3 regions of the Lysinibacillus sp. Bpr_S20 genome follow, and region 2 is predicted to be linked to each of the others. Evidence: riboswitches for the same ligand, from Rfam matches in the RefSeq annotation. Region 2 holds a riboswitch; each other region holds the start of a gene.
The links. A riboswitch is a leader RNA that binds a small molecule or an ion and turns the genes downstream of it on or off. The one in region 2 is predicted to bind thiamine pyrophosphate.
Positions count from the first base shown of each region.

Region 1: another riboswitch for thiamine pyrophosphate. It lies ahead of thiC (phosphomethylpyrimidine synthase ThiC); the one in region 2 lies ahead of thiT (energy-coupled thiamine transporter ThiT).
Region 3: another riboswitch for thiamine pyrophosphate. It lies ahead of thiW (energy coupling factor transporter S component ThiW); the one in region 2 lies ahead of thiT (energy-coupled thiamine transporter ThiT).

Region 1 is NZ_JALNLQ010000013.1:80,799-86,410, reverse strand. It holds gene MWJ95_RS22050 (hypothetical protein) at 15-185, shown strand; gene thiC (phosphomethylpyrimidine synthase ThiC) at 382-2,160, opposite strand; TPP riboswitch at 2,297-2,411, opposite strand; gene MWJ95_RS22040 (AEC family transporter) at 2,624-3,553, opposite strand; gene MWJ95_RS22035 (S-layer protein) at 4,029-5,612, shown strand, end outside.
Region 2 is NZ_JALNLQ010000011.1:39,911-45,522, reverse strand. It holds gene MWJ95_RS20710 (AAA family ATPase) at 1-1,088, shown strand, start outside; gene MWJ95_RS20705 (magnetosome magnetite crystal formation protein family) at 1,299-1,631, opposite strand; TPP riboswitch at 1,756-1,863, shown strand; gene thiT (energy-coupled thiamine transporter ThiT) at 1,994-2,554, shown strand; gene MWJ95_RS20695 (hypothetical protein) at 2,807-2,959, shown strand; gene map (type I methionyl aminopeptidase) at 3,032-3,787, shown strand; gene MWJ95_RS20685 (hypothetical protein) at 3,813-4,526, opposite strand; gene MWJ95_RS20680 (polyphosphate kinase 2 family protein) at 4,729-5,571, shown strand.
Region 3 is NZ_JALNLQ010000002.1:431,163-436,774, reverse strand. It holds gene MWJ95_RS06540 (MFS transporter) at 1-678, shown strand, start outside; TPP riboswitch at 745-852, shown strand; gene thiW (energy coupling factor transporter S component ThiW) at 1,093-1,593, shown strand; gene MWJ95_RS06530 (EVE domain-containing protein) at 1,659-2,138, opposite strand; gene MWJ95_RS06525 (hypothetical protein) at 2,152-2,475, opposite strand; gene MWJ95_RS06520 (MarR family winged helix-turn-helix transcriptional regulator) at 2,513-2,935, opposite strand; gene MWJ95_RS06515 (VWA domain-containing protein) at 3,299-5,612, opposite strand, start outside.

The DNA of each region.
Region 1 (5,612 bases), on a different contig from region 2:
GCAACAGATGTTTTTTGCGCGAAAGCGTAGTGTTAACGCAGCGGCAGCAGCAGGATGTTGGTCACGAAGGCGTTATCACAGGATGTGATGCTCTTAGCCTTAGTTCCCCTATCGCTGATCCCCAAGGAGTCGCCCAGCCTCCACTCCAATCAACTTATATCAACGCATCACTTCCACGCAGATAAACAATGCGTCCGGATTTTAATTGTGCCTGCGCAATTCATTCCTTTGAAAATCCGTGACCCGCCGAAGGTTTTATCTTCATTAATTAGGTGTTTGCACAACCATAGAAAGGGAACCACATCCGCATTCACCTCCTCACCTTTGGCATGAACCAAAATGAAGCTTGTGCCTAATTTAGACACAAGCCCATTCTAATAATTATTGATAAATTTGACTGCCTGCTTTTTTAAATTCCTCGGCCTTTTCCTGCATCCCTTGGTGAATCGCTTCAGTCGTATTTAAGTCTTTTTCTTTTGCATAATTACGAATATCCTGTGAGATTCTCATACTGCAAAACTTAGGTCCACACATTGAACAGAAGTGCGCCGTTTTTGCCCCTTCCGCAGGCAAGGTTTCATCATGATATTCGACTGCACGTTCTGGATCCAGCGATAGGTTGAATTGATCGCGCCAGCGGAATTCAAAGCGTGCCTTAGATAGTGCATCGTCACGCTGCTGTGCTCCCGGATGCCCCTTCGCTAAATCTGCAGCGTGTGCAGCAATTTTATACGTAATAACCCCTACACGAACATCCTCGCGATTCGGTAAACCAAGATGCTCTTTTGGCGTCACATAACATAGCATTGCCGTACCATACCAGCCTATCATTGCAGCACCGATGGCCGATGTAATATGGTCATAGCCAGGAGCAATATCTGTTGTCAGGGGCCCTAAAGTATAGAAAGGGGCTTCCTTACACACTTCTAACTGCTTATCCATATTTTCTTTAATCAGATGCATCGGCACATGCCCTGGCCCTTCCACCATCACTTGGACATCATGCTCCCAGGCAATTTGCGTTAATTCTCCTAACGTTTCTAGCTCTGCAAACTGAGCCTCGTCATTTGCATCCGCAATAGAACCAGGACGTAAACCGTCACCTAAAGAGAAGGCAACATCATAGGTTTTCATAATTTCACAAATTTCTTCAAAATGAGTATATAAGAAGCTCTCTTGATGGTGATATAAACACCACTGAGCCATAATCGAGCCTCCCCGAGACACTATGCCTGTTACACGACTAGCCGTTAATGGCACATAACGCAGCAATACCCCTGCATGAATCGTGAAGTAATCAACGCCTTGCTCAGCCTGTTCGATTAACGTATCACGATACACCTCCCACGTTAAATCCTCTGCCACACCATTTACTTTTTCTAGCGCTTGATAAATCGGCACCGTCCCTACTGGCACCGCGGCATTACGGATAATCCATTCACGTGTCGTATGAATATGCTTACCAGTTGATAAATCCATAATGTTATCAGCACCCCAGCGTGTAGCCCACGTCATTTTTTCTACCTCTTCCGCAATAGAGGATGACACCGCCGAATTGCCAATATTGGCGTTAATTTTTACGTGGAAATTACGTCCAATAATCATTGGTTCGGCCTCAGGATGATTAATATTTGATGGCAAAATAGCACGCCCTGCCGCAATCTCTGAGCGCACGAATTCAGGGTCCATATTTTCACGAATCGCCACAAATTCCATTTCTGGAGTAACAATCCCCTTTCGAGCATAGTGAAGCTGCGTTATATTTTTACCTTTCTTCGCACGCAAAGGCTTTCTAGATAAATCCGGAAAAACGTTTTCTTTCATTCGTGGATCATCAGCATTACGGAATCCATTGTCTTCTGGCTTGATCGTACGACCTTCGTATTCTTCAACGTCACCCCGTTCTCTAATCCATGCACTACGTAAAGCTGGCAATCCTTTCGTAATATCCACCTTATACGCTGGATCAGTGTATGGACCACTCGTATCATAAACACGTACTGGCGCATTTTCCTCTTCCCCAAAGCTTCCTGTCGTCGGACTTAATGCAATTTCACGCATTGGCACTAAAATATCTGGTCGTGATCCTTCTACATAAACTTTTTTACTTCCATCAAAACTAGACATAATCGTAATATTCTTGTCGCTAACTGTTGTCATAAACTACTTCGCTCCCTTTTACATTTATACAAGGACCGAATCTAGCTAACCCCAACAAAAACAAAAGCCGAATCCAAATAATAATTTTGGATCCGGCTAAGAATGTAAAGGTAAAGTTATTGCAAATAACATAGAGTGCAATAATGGTTAACTTTCCCACGCTGGTATGAGCCAGATCAGGTCCAAAGGGTCAAGAAACCTCTAAGCGTTTCCCTCTCAGCCTGACTCATCAGACTCCCCTAGTTAATGCTATTAAGTTTGATGTTAGTGTAGCAGATATTGCTAATAGATGGAAGCTTCATTTTATTATTTTTGGTACATTCACCAAGAGTCAGCGTCAGATGAGACTCTAGAAAGCAAGCACATAGGCCCTCAAGAAACGTTATTGTGATGAATTCATTTTTATATGAACACTTTGAAGATTTATCGGAACAATTACAGTTTTTATCGACTTTTATAGCTGTTAGGTAAACAACAGTTCCGCTACATAAATCACGATCGTCACCGTTATACAGCTTACGATGGTTGAAAATAAAACTGTTTGTGCAGCAGTTGCTGATTCTACGTCATATTCTAATGCCAGACTAGAGCTATTACGCGAAGTCGGGAACGAACTAGCTATAAAAAGTGATTGTGCCACGACACCATCAAGACCAAGCGCAAAAATGATAAGCAATGCTACGGTAGGCCCTAAGATTAGTCGTGTAAAACAGCTTATGTATACCATCTTATTGAACATGGATTTGATTTCAAGTTGTGATAGTTGTGCCCCTAAAGTTATTAACGCTATAGCAATAAAGCCATCTGCCACATGGTCGATCGGAATTCTTACAAACTGCGGAATAGCGATATTAAAATAGTTCATTGCCACACCAATAATAAGCGCATGAATAATAGGCATTTTGAGGAAGTCTTTTATAATTGACATGCCCGATTTTGTTGAAGAAATTAAATTGTACAAGCCATAAGTATAGGTCGTCATATTTTGAAATATGACAAGAATGACCTGAATCGCTACTCCAATCGGCTGGGTCACAAAAATCATTTGCGCAACCGGGATACCATAATTGCCTGAATTAATGAGGACAACACTATTTTTAAATACAGCTGCCTCTGTTTTTACTAATCTGAGTCCCTTTGCTAGAAAGTGACTAAGCACCATTTGGCTTCCTATGAAAAGTAGAATAAATAACGCAACCTCACCAAGCACAGACAGCTCTATACTCGTTTCATATAGGTTCACAAAAACAGCTGCTGGCATGAAGCAATATGTAATAAGTTGAGATAATGCCTTTAAATTAAAGCGAAATTTCTTTTGTAAAACTGCCCCCAGTACTAGAAGCACTAATATCGGAGCTACAATTTGGAAAAAAATCATACCGAGATACATCATAGTGATGCCCCCCTTTCGTAGTGCTATTTTTACACCTGGTCAATGGACTGAACCAACATCTACTATATTACGTAAAAAATAATTTACTTTCATGCAAACTACAAATTCTTGTCATTCTTTTGGATTTCTATTCATATTATTGATAGACTCTGAAATCTTTGGTAGCTCTTCGTGTTAATCGTTTAAAGCAATACTCCAACACCCCTCCATTTTCAAATATATCGATAGCGAAAAGAGGGCCGCACCACATTGAAGGACTTATCGAATTAAGTAGATTTTTAAGGGCTTTCAGAATTTCAATCACATTACCCAGAAGGTCTAAATTATATAAAAGAGGACTATTTATCCATTTATTTTTTATCACCTTAGTAAAACATGCCCTTCGTATACCAATATATAGAAACATATGATATATTATCTACTAAATACTAAGATTGGAGTGATTTACTTGAAAAATAAAGCGATATCGACTTTTATGGCAACAGCTATTACGGCAACCTTAGTTCTGCCAGTTGCATCTGTTCACGCTGCTTCTAATGATTCGTCTTTAAACCACTCAATTCAAATTGATGGGCAGGTAGCTGCAGCCAAAGCAAAGGGACAAACCGTTACCATTAACAATATCACTAAAGATAAAGTACGTACATCCAACGGCCAATTTAAAATCAGTCAGTCGCTGAAGCCACTCTTAAAGACATCAAATAGCACTGTATTGGCAAATGCCGAAGCTACTATAGTCGTAAAGAACGGTGAGATTACAAGTATTACGTCACTAACACTTACTAAATCTGGTACGAACAATAAAGCGATGTATTTTGATGGCGGTGACGCACAAATTGACGGAAGCCTAACTGTAAATGCGGATTATGTAAAAGTTCAAAATGTAACTATTAAAGATGAACTGATTGTAACAAATCGTGTGAAGAAGGCAATTACAATTGATAACGTTGCTATCGGGGATACAATCACGTTTAAACCTTTAATGGCGAGAAATATTAAGTGGTTAAATGTTTCCCTAAAAGATATTAAATCTCCAAACATTAACATGGAGCGTTCAAAAGTAAATGTGATTGCTGATAAAACTATTTCTAAAGTTGATGTAGTAGGTAAAGTTACAGCATTTGAAGTTATCGCTAATGTTGATAAGCTGACAATCGATGTTGAGCAAGATTTTAGCCTTTATGGCGAAGGTAAAATTGAGCAAGTGATCGTTAAGCATGGAGCTAAGGTGGCATTAGATTCGGGCCATCTAATTAACAAGGTGCAGATAGATGATAAAAAAGCCTCTGTAACATTACCTGTGGTGAATAAAACTGAGCTAAGTAATTTAGTAGCTACACCACCGTACGTGGCCGTATCTATATACGGAAATGATGTTTTAACAACGGAAAAATGGACGACGCAGGCTGAACGTACAGCATTCGAATCTGCCGTAAGCAGCGCTAGAACGGTGGCTAATAATTCTAACGCCACTCAGGAACAGGTAAATAACGCTATTACACAATACAGAAATGCATTAGCCGTTTATCAAGCCGCACAAAAAAATGGATCAAAATATGGTTATGGCGATAGGGCTTCACTTCAATCGCTTATTAATTCTGTTCAATATGTAGCTGAATCCTGGGATGGTTTCAACGTCCCTTATGATATGCCTTGGACAACGCCAACTGAGCGAAATGCTTTAGCTTCAGCTGTTTCATCAGCTCAATCAGTTGTGAATAATTACAGCTCTACTCAAAATGATATTGTCTATGCTACAAATAATTTAAACAATGCTATCTGGACTTACAAAAATGCTTATAGGTATGGACCGCATGGGAATAATGTAGATAAATCTAGCCTATCATCTCTTATTAATTCTATCTCTATTTATGAATACGTAGAAGTTTCTTATACAGGAAACGGAACTGATGTTGAAACTACCAAAAAATGGACAACACTGAGTGAAAGACGTCTCCTAGAAGACGCTGTTCAACAAGCTAAAGTGGTAGAAAGTGATCCTTATGCGTATCAATACCAAATTACAAATGCGACTAACGATTTATCTACCGCTTTAATC
Region 2 (5,612 bases):
AAAACCTTACGACGTTACAAGCATTAAAGCAGGAAATTGCGAATATAGGTTCACAAAAGATTGCCTTACAAACTGCCTGGAATCTCAGTCAACAAAACTTACAATCTGCCAAGGAAGCGGCGAATAATGCTAGAATGACCGTAGAAATAGCAAAACAAGCTTTTGAGGAATTAAAGCTGAAAATGGATGAAAAGCGCGAGCAATTTTCAGTAAGTATGGCCGAAGCAGGCTTTGAAAGCTATGAAGAATTTGCTACTGGGAAGCGAAGCGTGTTGCAAATAGAAGCTTTAAGGAAGGCTTGCAATGAGTATGCACTACAAATCCATACATTACAGGTACAAATTACTGAGGGAGAGAAGCATCTAAAAGGCCAAGAGAAACAAGATTTAATGGCAATGGAAGAAAAGTTAGAGATGCTTCGTGTAACCTATGAAGAAGCCTTTAAAGTATTGCAACAAATGGAAAGATTTGCGAAGGCTTGTGCGGACTTTATCGAAAAAGTTGAGGAGACCGAACAGGAGATTCGTTTACTTGAAAAAGAGGCGGGACAAGTTAAGGAACTGTATGCAATGCTAAATGGGCAAAATGTGAAAAAACTATCCTTTGAGCGTTATATTCAAATCAATTATTTAGATAAAATTACAGAGGCAGCAAATGTCCGGCTTTATCATTTATCTAACGGTCAATTTGAGCTACGGCGTTCAGATCGCTTAGAAAAGCATGCTAAGCAAAGTGGGCTTGGACTAGATGTGTATGATGCTTATACGGATCAATTACGAGATGTTAAAACATTATCAGGGGGAGAGAAGTTTAATGCATCATTAAGTCTTGCCCTTGGGATGGCAGATGTCATTCAAAGTTTTCAAGGTAATATTCGCATTGAAACGATGTTTATTGATGAGGGCTTTGGTTCTCTTGATGAAGAAGCGTTAAATAAGGCGATTGATACGCTTATTGATTTACAAGATTCCGGACGTATGATTGGAGTCATCTCACACGTTGCGGAATTAAAAGCTACAATGCCTGCTGTGTTGCATGTTGAAAAAGCAATGAACGGTCATAGTCAAACATATTTTGAAGTGAAATAACAAAGAGGCGTGTTTCCATTGTGTGGAAAAACGCCTCTTTATCATTTTTTAGTTACGTTAGGATTAGTTCTTTTCTTTGCAGCGATTACTTTTTTTACAATTGGGATAGCGATAGGTGCTAATTTTACGGCGACTTTAACAACTTTAGATACTTTCACAAAATAACAGCTCCTTTAGTACTTTCCGTTCAAGGTGAGATTGGAATGAAACTTATCGGACAACGCGAACAGCTTGTATAATGTTCCAGATGACAACTCCTATTGAAACAAGAAAGTAAATTCCGAATGAAACTAACCAAATGATAAGAAACTTATTACTACCTAAATCAGGGTCAAGATTGTTGAATGTTAAAGTTGAGAAGATAAAGACGGCAAATAAAATAATTCCGAAAGCGACTGGGATTAAATGTGATATTAGTGCTCGAATAGAGTGACTCTTTACATCGCTATCTTTTGCAACAAAGTAAACGATTAATGGCACAATAAACGGTGCGAATAAAATACTGAGATAACTAAAGGCAGATAAAATTTTTTGGTTCTCCATAGTAGTACCTCCTTTTTTAATATTTACGCATGAAAAACAGTAAAGTTTCAAAAAATTTTGTGGAAGAGGTTGTAATCATAACAGTGTTTGCGTACAATGAGGTTGTTCAACTAAATTAAGATGTAACGACCACAAGGGGGGCTGATGATGTCAGCTGAGACTGGGCACGTGATGCCTTGACTCTTTGAACCTGTAAGTTAACGCTTGCGTAGGGATGTGGATAGAAACCGACACTATTACGATGTGAGGCTCTGTCCTGGCATCGTTTTTTTATCTTTATTGATGCCAGGTAGGGACATATTTGCCAACTGATTTCTATTCCTGCTCTTGTATCCTACATCGGAACAAAGGAGAGAATATTTTTGGACAGTAAAAAACTTTTAATGCTAGTGGAGATTGCGATATTCGCAGCGATTGGTCTTGTGCTAGATCAGGTTTCCTTTAAAGTATGGGCACAAGGAGGCTCTGTTAGTCTAGTGATGGTGCCAATAATTTTAATAGCATTCCGATGGGGCCTTATTCCAGGCATGACAACGGGTTTACTCATTGGTGTAATGCAAACAATGTTTGGTGCTACAATAGTGCATTGGCTTCAAGGAACGCTAGATTATGGCATTGCCTTTACAGTAGTAGGCTTAGCGGCCGTTGTGCGTCGACCGGTGCTTGAGGCTGCAAAAGATTTAAACAAAAAGAAAATGGCGCTTTATATTATTTTAGGGACTGTATTAGCAGGCTTTTTACGTTATGCAGCACATACTATTGGAGGCGCTGTATTTTTCAAAGAGTATGCTGGTGATCAAAATGCGTGGATTTATTCAATTATCTATAATGGAACATATATGCTACCAGCAACGATTTTAACAGCAGTTGTCGGCGTCCTGTTATTTACAGCAGCACCTCAATTAATGCAACGAAAATCATAACTATTTTGCCCTTCACATGAGTGGAGGGCTTTATTTTTATTGAATTGAATGAAAGATTGTTGCTTTTTTAGCTAGTTAGGACTTGCATATATTAAAATGTATGTCATGTAAATAAGTTGATTGGAGTGGAGGCTGGGCGACTCCTTGGGGATTAGCGATATAGAGGAACGAAGGCTAAAAGCATCACGTCCTGTGATAACGCCTTCGTGACCAACATCCTGTTGCCCCGACGCCCCCAGGAAGCCCTGCTCTGTGCGAAAGCGAAGCGACAGCAACAATGTTTTATCTGTAGCGAAAGCGAAGCGTCAGCTACAAAGCGCCCAGCCGGAACGGAAATCAACTCCACGTTATGGAGATAAGCCTGTTTTCAGCACTTTACAATTTATGACGGCATATAATATTTAAAGCGTTTAGCGTTTTATGTATAAAAAGTTATGTTATATTAAATAGAGATATTAGATGAAAGGGACGTTAAAAATGATTGTAAAAACGCAAGAAGAGATTGAAGCCTTTAAAAAAATTGGCCGTATTTGTGCTGAAATTCGTGAGGCAATGAAGGCTGCTACAAAACCAGGTGTAACAACTCTTGAATTAGATGAAATCGCTGGCCGAATGTTTGCTGAGGCAGGAGCGGTTTCTGGACCTAAAGGGGAGTATGATTTCCCAGGATACACTTGCATTAGTGTTAATGAGGAAGTTGCACATGGTATTCCTGGTCAACGAGTGATTAAAGAAGGAGATATCGTCAATATTGACGTATCTGGTTCATTAAATGGTTACTTTGCTGATACGGGAATTTCATTTGTAGTAGGTGAAGGCTATGAGGATAAAGAAAAGCTATGTCGCGTAGCCAAAAGTGCTTTCGATCGTGCGATGACAAAAGTAAAAGCCGGATCAAAATTAAACCAAATCGGTAAAGCTGTTGAACGTGAAGCATATGCAAATGATTTAACAGTGATTATGAATCTAACAGGTCATGGTTTAGGTCGTTCATTACACGATGAGCCAAACCACATTTTAAACTATTATGATGCATGGGATTCTACAATTATGAAAGAGGGCATGGTGCTTGCAGTCGAGCCATTTATCTCAGCGAAAGCGGAGCATATTGTAGAAGCTGGTGACGGATGGACATTCGTTACGCCTGACAAATCATTCGTTGCTCAAATTGAGCATTCAATCATCGTTACGAAAGACAAACCAATTGTTTTAACTTCACTTGAAGAACAATAAAAAAGTTAAAATCCTGCTAACCAATTTATTTTTGGTAGGCAGGATTTTTTTTAATAAATAATATACCGACAAGAAGAACTCCACATAAAAATAAGGCTGCTGTTGTGACAAGTAGCTCATCAAAACCATTATGTAAAGCGACCCCAATATAGGACCAGATAAATACACTTGGAAAGATAATATCAAAATAATGGAATCGAATATGTAGCGCGATTGCTACTCCAATTGTTAGTAAAATAACTGCCCAAAGTGGATTACTAAGGCCAAAACCATTCCATTGATAAGATGTTAGCATAAAGCTTACATTTGTCATCAGACTAAATGTAACCCATCCGAAGTAAATCGAAAAGGGTAAACGACCTATGGGTGAATTATTGCTAAGAGGATACGTCTTGTACAACTTAAACAAATACAGTACTAAAATAAACGAACTGACAATGGATACGATAAATAGTTCGTGATGCCAAACCACAATTGCTAACGCCTGCATGATACATATGCTACTAAAGAGAACAGTCTGTTTCATAGATGTCTTTTTTAGATTCATTACTAACCAATAACCAAGTAACACGTAAACTACAATCCAAATCACATAACTAACATTAAAAGGTGCAAATATTACTGGAAAACGATTTGAAATTTCTAAAGAAGTTTGACCGTTTATTTTCATGAAATAGGATGAAAAGGTTAGGATGAGTGAGACAATATAAGTGATTGTCATCAAAAAAAATCGAGGCATGTTTTCCTCTCCCTTCGTGTTAAATTGTATAGGGAAAAGACAAATAAGTATAGGACTGTCACATTATATTTTCATTATAACGGAAATTTCCAACAATGTATCGTGTTGTTTCGCTAAAATTATCTACAATTTACCATTTGGATATGCACTTATATGTTTCTTTAGTACAATAGGATTATTAAAAGTAAGGAGTGAAGTTTTAATGACTCAAAATTTAAATGATCTAGATTTATCAGTTAAACTGGATAAGAAGATGTATAAAAAGAAATTAAAAGTACTCCAATATGAAATGTTAAATGCTCAACAGTTTTTATTAAACAATAAGATTGGGCTAATTCTAGTATTTGAAGGTATGGATGCTGCTGGCAAGGGTGGCGCTATTAAGCGTCTCATTGAACGTGCTGATCCACGTGGCTATATTGTACACCCAATCTCAGCACCTCAGCCTCATGAATTGCGCTACAATTATTTACAACGCTTTTGGAGAAAGCTGCCACAGCATGGACAAATCGCTATTTTTGACCGCTCGTGGTATGGTCGTGTATTAGTTGAGCGTATTGAAGGATTTGCAACAAAAGAAGAGTGGTCTCGTGCATACGAAGAAATAAATAATTTCGAAAAGATTTTAACAGCAGGAGATTATATTGTTATTAAGTTTTGGCTTCAAGTATCTGATGAGGAACAGCTTAAACGTTTTAAAGAACGCGAGGAAGATCCATATAAGTCTTGGAAGCTAACAGACGAAGACTGGCGAAATCGTGAAAAAACACCTCAGTATATAGAAGCTGCGAATGACATGTTTGAGAAGACTGATAAGAAAAATGCGCCATGGGTTCTAATACCAGGAGACGATAAACAATATGCCCGTGTACAAGTGCTAAAAGAAACACTAGCTCATATCGAACGCGAGGCACAAAAACGAGGCCTTCATTTAACGAATGTATTAGGCAAAGCCCATTTAGAAGATGCTGAATCGTCTAGCCTTGAATTGTTAGAAGAAAAACCTAAAAAACAAAAATCAAAACAAAAACAAAAAATGAAATAATGTTAGGGATGCTGTAACAACAAGACGATATGTTTTAGTTG
Region 3 (5,612 bases), on a different contig from region 2:
TTAGCAGCTATTTTATCGTTTTTTTTATTGCCTGCTACTAAGCCGAACACAGCGCAAAGAGCACAGAAGCGGGATAATCTTGCTAAGCAGATGGCCCGTTCAGTCCGTATGCCTTATTTTGTGATGTTAATTATCATGCTTGTATTTTCTTTCGGAATTGCTAATTTCCAAACAACATTATCGTTATTTGTGACTGACAAATTTAATTACACACCTACTGATATCGCTATTATTTTAGTTGTGGGTGGCGCTTTTGGTGTTGTTGTACAAATGTTTATTATTACACCGCTGTTTAATCGCTTCGGCGAAATGAAGGTAGTATTAGTCAATTTATTTATTGCAGCCGTTTCGATTTTCTTAATATTATTTGTATCTGGTTTTGCATTTATTTTGATTGTAGCGACAATCTTCTCTACAGCTACGACGTTGATTCGTCCAGCTGTCAACACATTGATTTCAAAGATTGCCGAGAATGAACAAGGCTATGCAGCAGGTCTGAACAATGCGTATATGAGTCTTGGGAATATGATTGGACCAGCTTTAGCAGGTATATTATTCGATTGGAATATGAATAGCCCTTATATTGTCGGAGCTATTATTTTAATGGCTTGCTTTTTCCTTGCCCTTATTTGGACAATGAAAAAAGCACCACATCTTATGCATCCTGATACAAAATAGTCTGAAAAGTTATTGACTATTTCTAGTAGTATGCTACATAATTATGGGGATAACTGACAAATGAATTTTTACCACTAGGGGAGTCTTTAAAAGGCTGAGACGTATATGGTCATATACGGACCCTTTGAACCTGATCTAGTTCACACTAGCGGAGGGAAGTGGCGACACTTGCTTTTTACTATGTAAATGCAGGGCCGCTTCCTATTGTTTTTAGGAAGCGGCTTTTTTTCTGGTTTTTATTGTTATTGTCGGTTTTTTGCGCTTTAGCGGCGGAACTTCTATGTTTAGCGGCGTTTTTCGTGCTTTTTGCGGCGGAACTCACACCTTTAGCGGCGTTTTTCATGCTTTTTGCGGCGGAACTTCCGCATCTACCGGCGATCACTATTAAATTCATATTTCAGAGGAGTGGAAATTATGTCAATTCGAAAGTTAACAATCATGGCCTTATTAGTAGCAATTGCCGTAGCAGGTTCTACCTTCGTTTCAATACCAACGGGAATTGCGCGTGCCTACCCTGTACAGCATGCCATCAATGTTATTAGTGCTATCATTCTTGGACCAGTGCCTACTGTTATGGTCGCCCTCGTCACAGCCATTATTCGGATTTTAACAGGTACAGGTTCATTATTAGCTATACCAGGCAGTGTTATCGGTGCACTGTGTGCAGCTCTTGCCTATAAATATAGCGGCAAGCAATGGCTAGCAGGTGTCGGCGAAATGTTCGGGACAGGAATTATCGCCTCACTCATTGCAGTACCTTACGCACATTTATTTATGGGGACATCCGTTGCTGCTTTATTTTTCATGCCTGCTTTTTTAACCTCAAGTACTATTGGTGCTGTATTAGGCGTTGTCATTGCTAGCAATTTGCGAAAGACAGTATTTGTAACTAACCTTAACACTTTACTTAAATAATGATTATGCGTTACTTTCTTTATGGCAATAAATTAAGAAAGTAACGTTTTTTATTCTAAACAAATTCAGCCATACTTCAATGGTAATCCCATTTCATGTGCAATTAATAAAAAATCTTTTTTGCTTATTTCAAAATGACCAAACCTGAATTTATAACCATACTTCGATGTATCTTCTACAAATTCCAAATAATCTAAGATCCTTTTTATTGGCACAGCTTTTGCATCTTTATAAAAATCTATATCTCTTCTATAAGGGATAAAATTTTCTGCCATTTGGAACTCGTATATTTTCTCGTCTTTTACTCTTCCAATTGCGGTAAACGCTCTTATAGGCTCGTTACCATCTAGACTTTTTTTAGGAGAATAATAGATAATCCAATCTCCTTTTCTCATTCGTTTCAAAGGTCTTTCTTTGCCATGGCATAGCTGGCTAAACCCTCCATCAACTCCTTTTTGCACATGATTGAGAGATGCTACGCCAATCCAATATTTCGTGTCTCTTTCAGGCGTGGGAAGAGGATTTCCTTTAGGATTTAATGACATGCTTCAGTCTCCTTTATTTTGGGATCATTGTAAATGATTTAATTTTTTCATTTTCAAGAATCAACCTTTCTTCCAGAAATACTGGGTTTGGTAAACCATCCCAAGTAGTGGAAACAATTGCCCTACATTCTAGATCATCGCCTTCAATATTTTGGATCGTTAATTTAAAGCCTTTCGGCATAGGTGACATATAAAAGTTCTGTATTTCTTTTCTGCCTTTAAAAATTTCACCTTTAAAATTTTTCAATTCCCCGTGATCTGCATACATGTCAGATAAATCCTGACCCTCTTCTTGTGCTCTTTTTAAATACTCTTTCATAACCTCTACTGCTTTCATCTGTCATCACTCTTTCTAATTGATAAGGTTTTAAGCACTATGTACGATTTTCATATACTTTTGTCAAAATACTTTTCAACTGCTCTTTTTCTTCCAATGAAAGTAGTTGTAAAACTTCATTCTCAGAAATCGCAAGGGTCTTCATTAATTCTTCTGCCAAATTTTCACCTTGTTCTGTAAGGCAGATTAAATTCTCTCTTCTATTTTCTTGATTTTTTTCCCTATAAACATACTTTTTTTCTTCTAAATCATCGATAAAAAAGCGGACACTATTTTTATCCAGCTTTAAAATCTGCCCTATTTGAATTTGGCTAAGTTTCTTTTCTTTTACAGCAATCATGATCCCGACTTCTCTCGATTTCATTTGAAATTTTTCGTTGATATATTTCTCGAGATTTTCCTCTAAAGCCTCGGCTAATTTAAAGCTTAGAAAACCAAAAGAATTCATAATATTGGTCATGTACGATCCCCCACAAAAATTTATAGTACGTAAAAATGATAGTAATATTTTATTACTATCATCAATTATTACACTTATATACATTATTTACAAGTAAAATTTTACCTGTCTCAGAAAATTTGCGCATCTCTTTAGAAGGTGGATGTCGATAAAAATTAAAAGTTGGGTGATAAAACGCCAAAGTTAGTCGATAAAATTTAAATGTTGGTCGATAAATTGCGAAAGTTCGTCGATAAAATTTAAATGTTGGGTGATAATCGCTGAAAGTGTTAATACTAAAAAGTTGATTGTCATTTTTTTAGATAGAATGCAAAAAAACGATGGCTCATAGCTTAAAAACCCATGAACCACCGTTTTAACTTACTAATGTCGTTTTTTCATGCCCTTTAATAGCTGGGCAACATTTGTGTCCTCTGCCTGTATTTGTTTTTCCTCTACAGGTGATTCTTTTTTCTTTGGTCTTGTTAGGAAGCTCCAACCGAAGCGTCGAATCGTAATATCAATAAAGAATAGTAGCATTCCTGCTAATAAAAGCCATGTTGCAATATTTTGACGTTCCGCTCCTTTTTTCGTAAATTCACGGAATACTTCGCTCGGTTCCTTCAATACGGAGCCGCCTGTTTGCTTTGTCAGTCCCTTGACAAGCTGATCATTCACTGGACGTAATTCATACTCAGCACTATAAGGTACACTTAAGCCTGCCTGGTAAATAGCCTGTTGTTTATCGGCTATGCGGAAGAAGATTAGTCCTGGTTCTGCTTGTACGACTGCTCGAACTTGTGATGCTGAAATTGTTTCTAGCTGCGTTTCAAGTTCTTCACCCGCCTCATTGACAGCAACTATATCTAAAAACGCCGCTTCATTTGTTGGGTCAGTGATGACAAATGTGCCGTCTGATTCTAGACGTACATCATAGGCAACATCGTTATAGCTTGGTAGCATTTTTGAAATAAGCGTTTGCCAAAACGTGCCCCAATTTTGCCACCTTGCCCAGTCTCCTGTCCATTTTCCTGTAGAATCAGAAGTAAAGGCAAATGTTTTGCCAAGGCCATATTGCCATTCTGCAAGTACTGGATCTTCCTTCTCACTTTCTGCAATAACCGTGGCTCCCTGCTTTGCTGTAGTGCCTATATAAGCATTCATTTTAGGTACACCATTTGTAAATAACGTATTCCAGCCAGATGCATTAAATATCGTTGGATAGAATGGGTTATCTTCAATATATGTGCGTGAAATCATGGCTGTTTCACGAGATAAAATAGAAGGAATCGTTTGCTCATCGACGACATCATAGAAACGCCCACTGCCCATATCACTAAGTGCTTCAAGTAAGTTGGCATCTGCATCCTGACCAATTGCAACCGTTGATAATGTAATGCCATTCTCTTTTCCTTGTGCAATTAAGTCTTCGTAGTTACCTGGCTGTGACTGTCCATCCGTTAATAAAATAATATGCTTACGCTGTAGCTTTAGATCAGCTAGTTTTTCATAGGCGTTAGCAAGTGATCCATAAATTTCGGTACCCCCACCTGGCGTTACAGATAAAATCGTATCTACAGCTTCTTCCTTATTGCCAAGTGGCCCTGTCTCAATAATTTCCCAAGGTCGATCATCAAAGGCAATAAACCCGAGCGTATCCTCAGTTCGTAGCATTTCAACTGAGCGAGCGGCCGCCTCTTTCGCGAGTTCTAGCTTTGTTCCAGACATACTTCCCGAACGGTCAAGTACGATAATAAGCCCTAATGATGGTAATTGTTCCTTACCTTTGATCTCCATTTCAACAGGTAATAAAGTTTCGATTGGTGTTTTAAAGTAACCGCCTAAGCCAAAACTATTTTCGCCACCAACCATTGTAAAACCGACACCAAAGTTTTTCACGGCTTGCTCAATGACATTCATTTTTGCCTCACCGACTAAATGCCCTGGTACATTATCAAAAATAATTGCATTGTATTGTAAATAACTAGAAAGCTCATTTGGCAAACTTTTAGCATCTACAACATCGTGGGCAATTGATTGTTTGCCAAGTGCTGCTGCAATTGGTGATGCAGTATCATAGCCATTAACAATAAGTAAATGTGGTTCACTTTGCACCATTGTGACGCTAGTTAATTTATTATTTTCAAAAATGGCATCCTGTTCGACCTGTACAAGTGCCTCATATTTCACAAGTCCTTCAGTCGTTGCTGAATGTTTATACGTAAAAACATTTGAACCTTCTGTAAGCTCAACTTTCTCACGATGAATAAGCTTATCATTTTCGTATAATAATAGCTCACCTTGTTCTGCTACAGTTGCATTGATTTCGGCGACTAGCTGTTGCTGCTCGCCTACATAAGCTACTTGTGGCGTTACAAAACTTTTCATGGATACATCTTTAGCAACAGGTTGGTTAAATGGCATCACATCCACACTAATATTTGACCCTTTAAACTTCGTTGCAAATTCCAAGGCATCTCCTTTTGTTTCATTGCCATCCGTTAAGAGCACAAGCCGTGTTGCTTTTTTCGGATCTACAATGCCTGATGCAAGCTGTAGGCTCTGCTCGATATTTGTTTGATCTGTTGCTTTTATAGCTGTGAATTTAGGTACTTCCTTTAAAGAATCCGATAAAATAGCTTCCGTTTGTAATGTCGATGAAAAAGAATAAATCCCTGCAAGCTGTTCATCTTTTTTC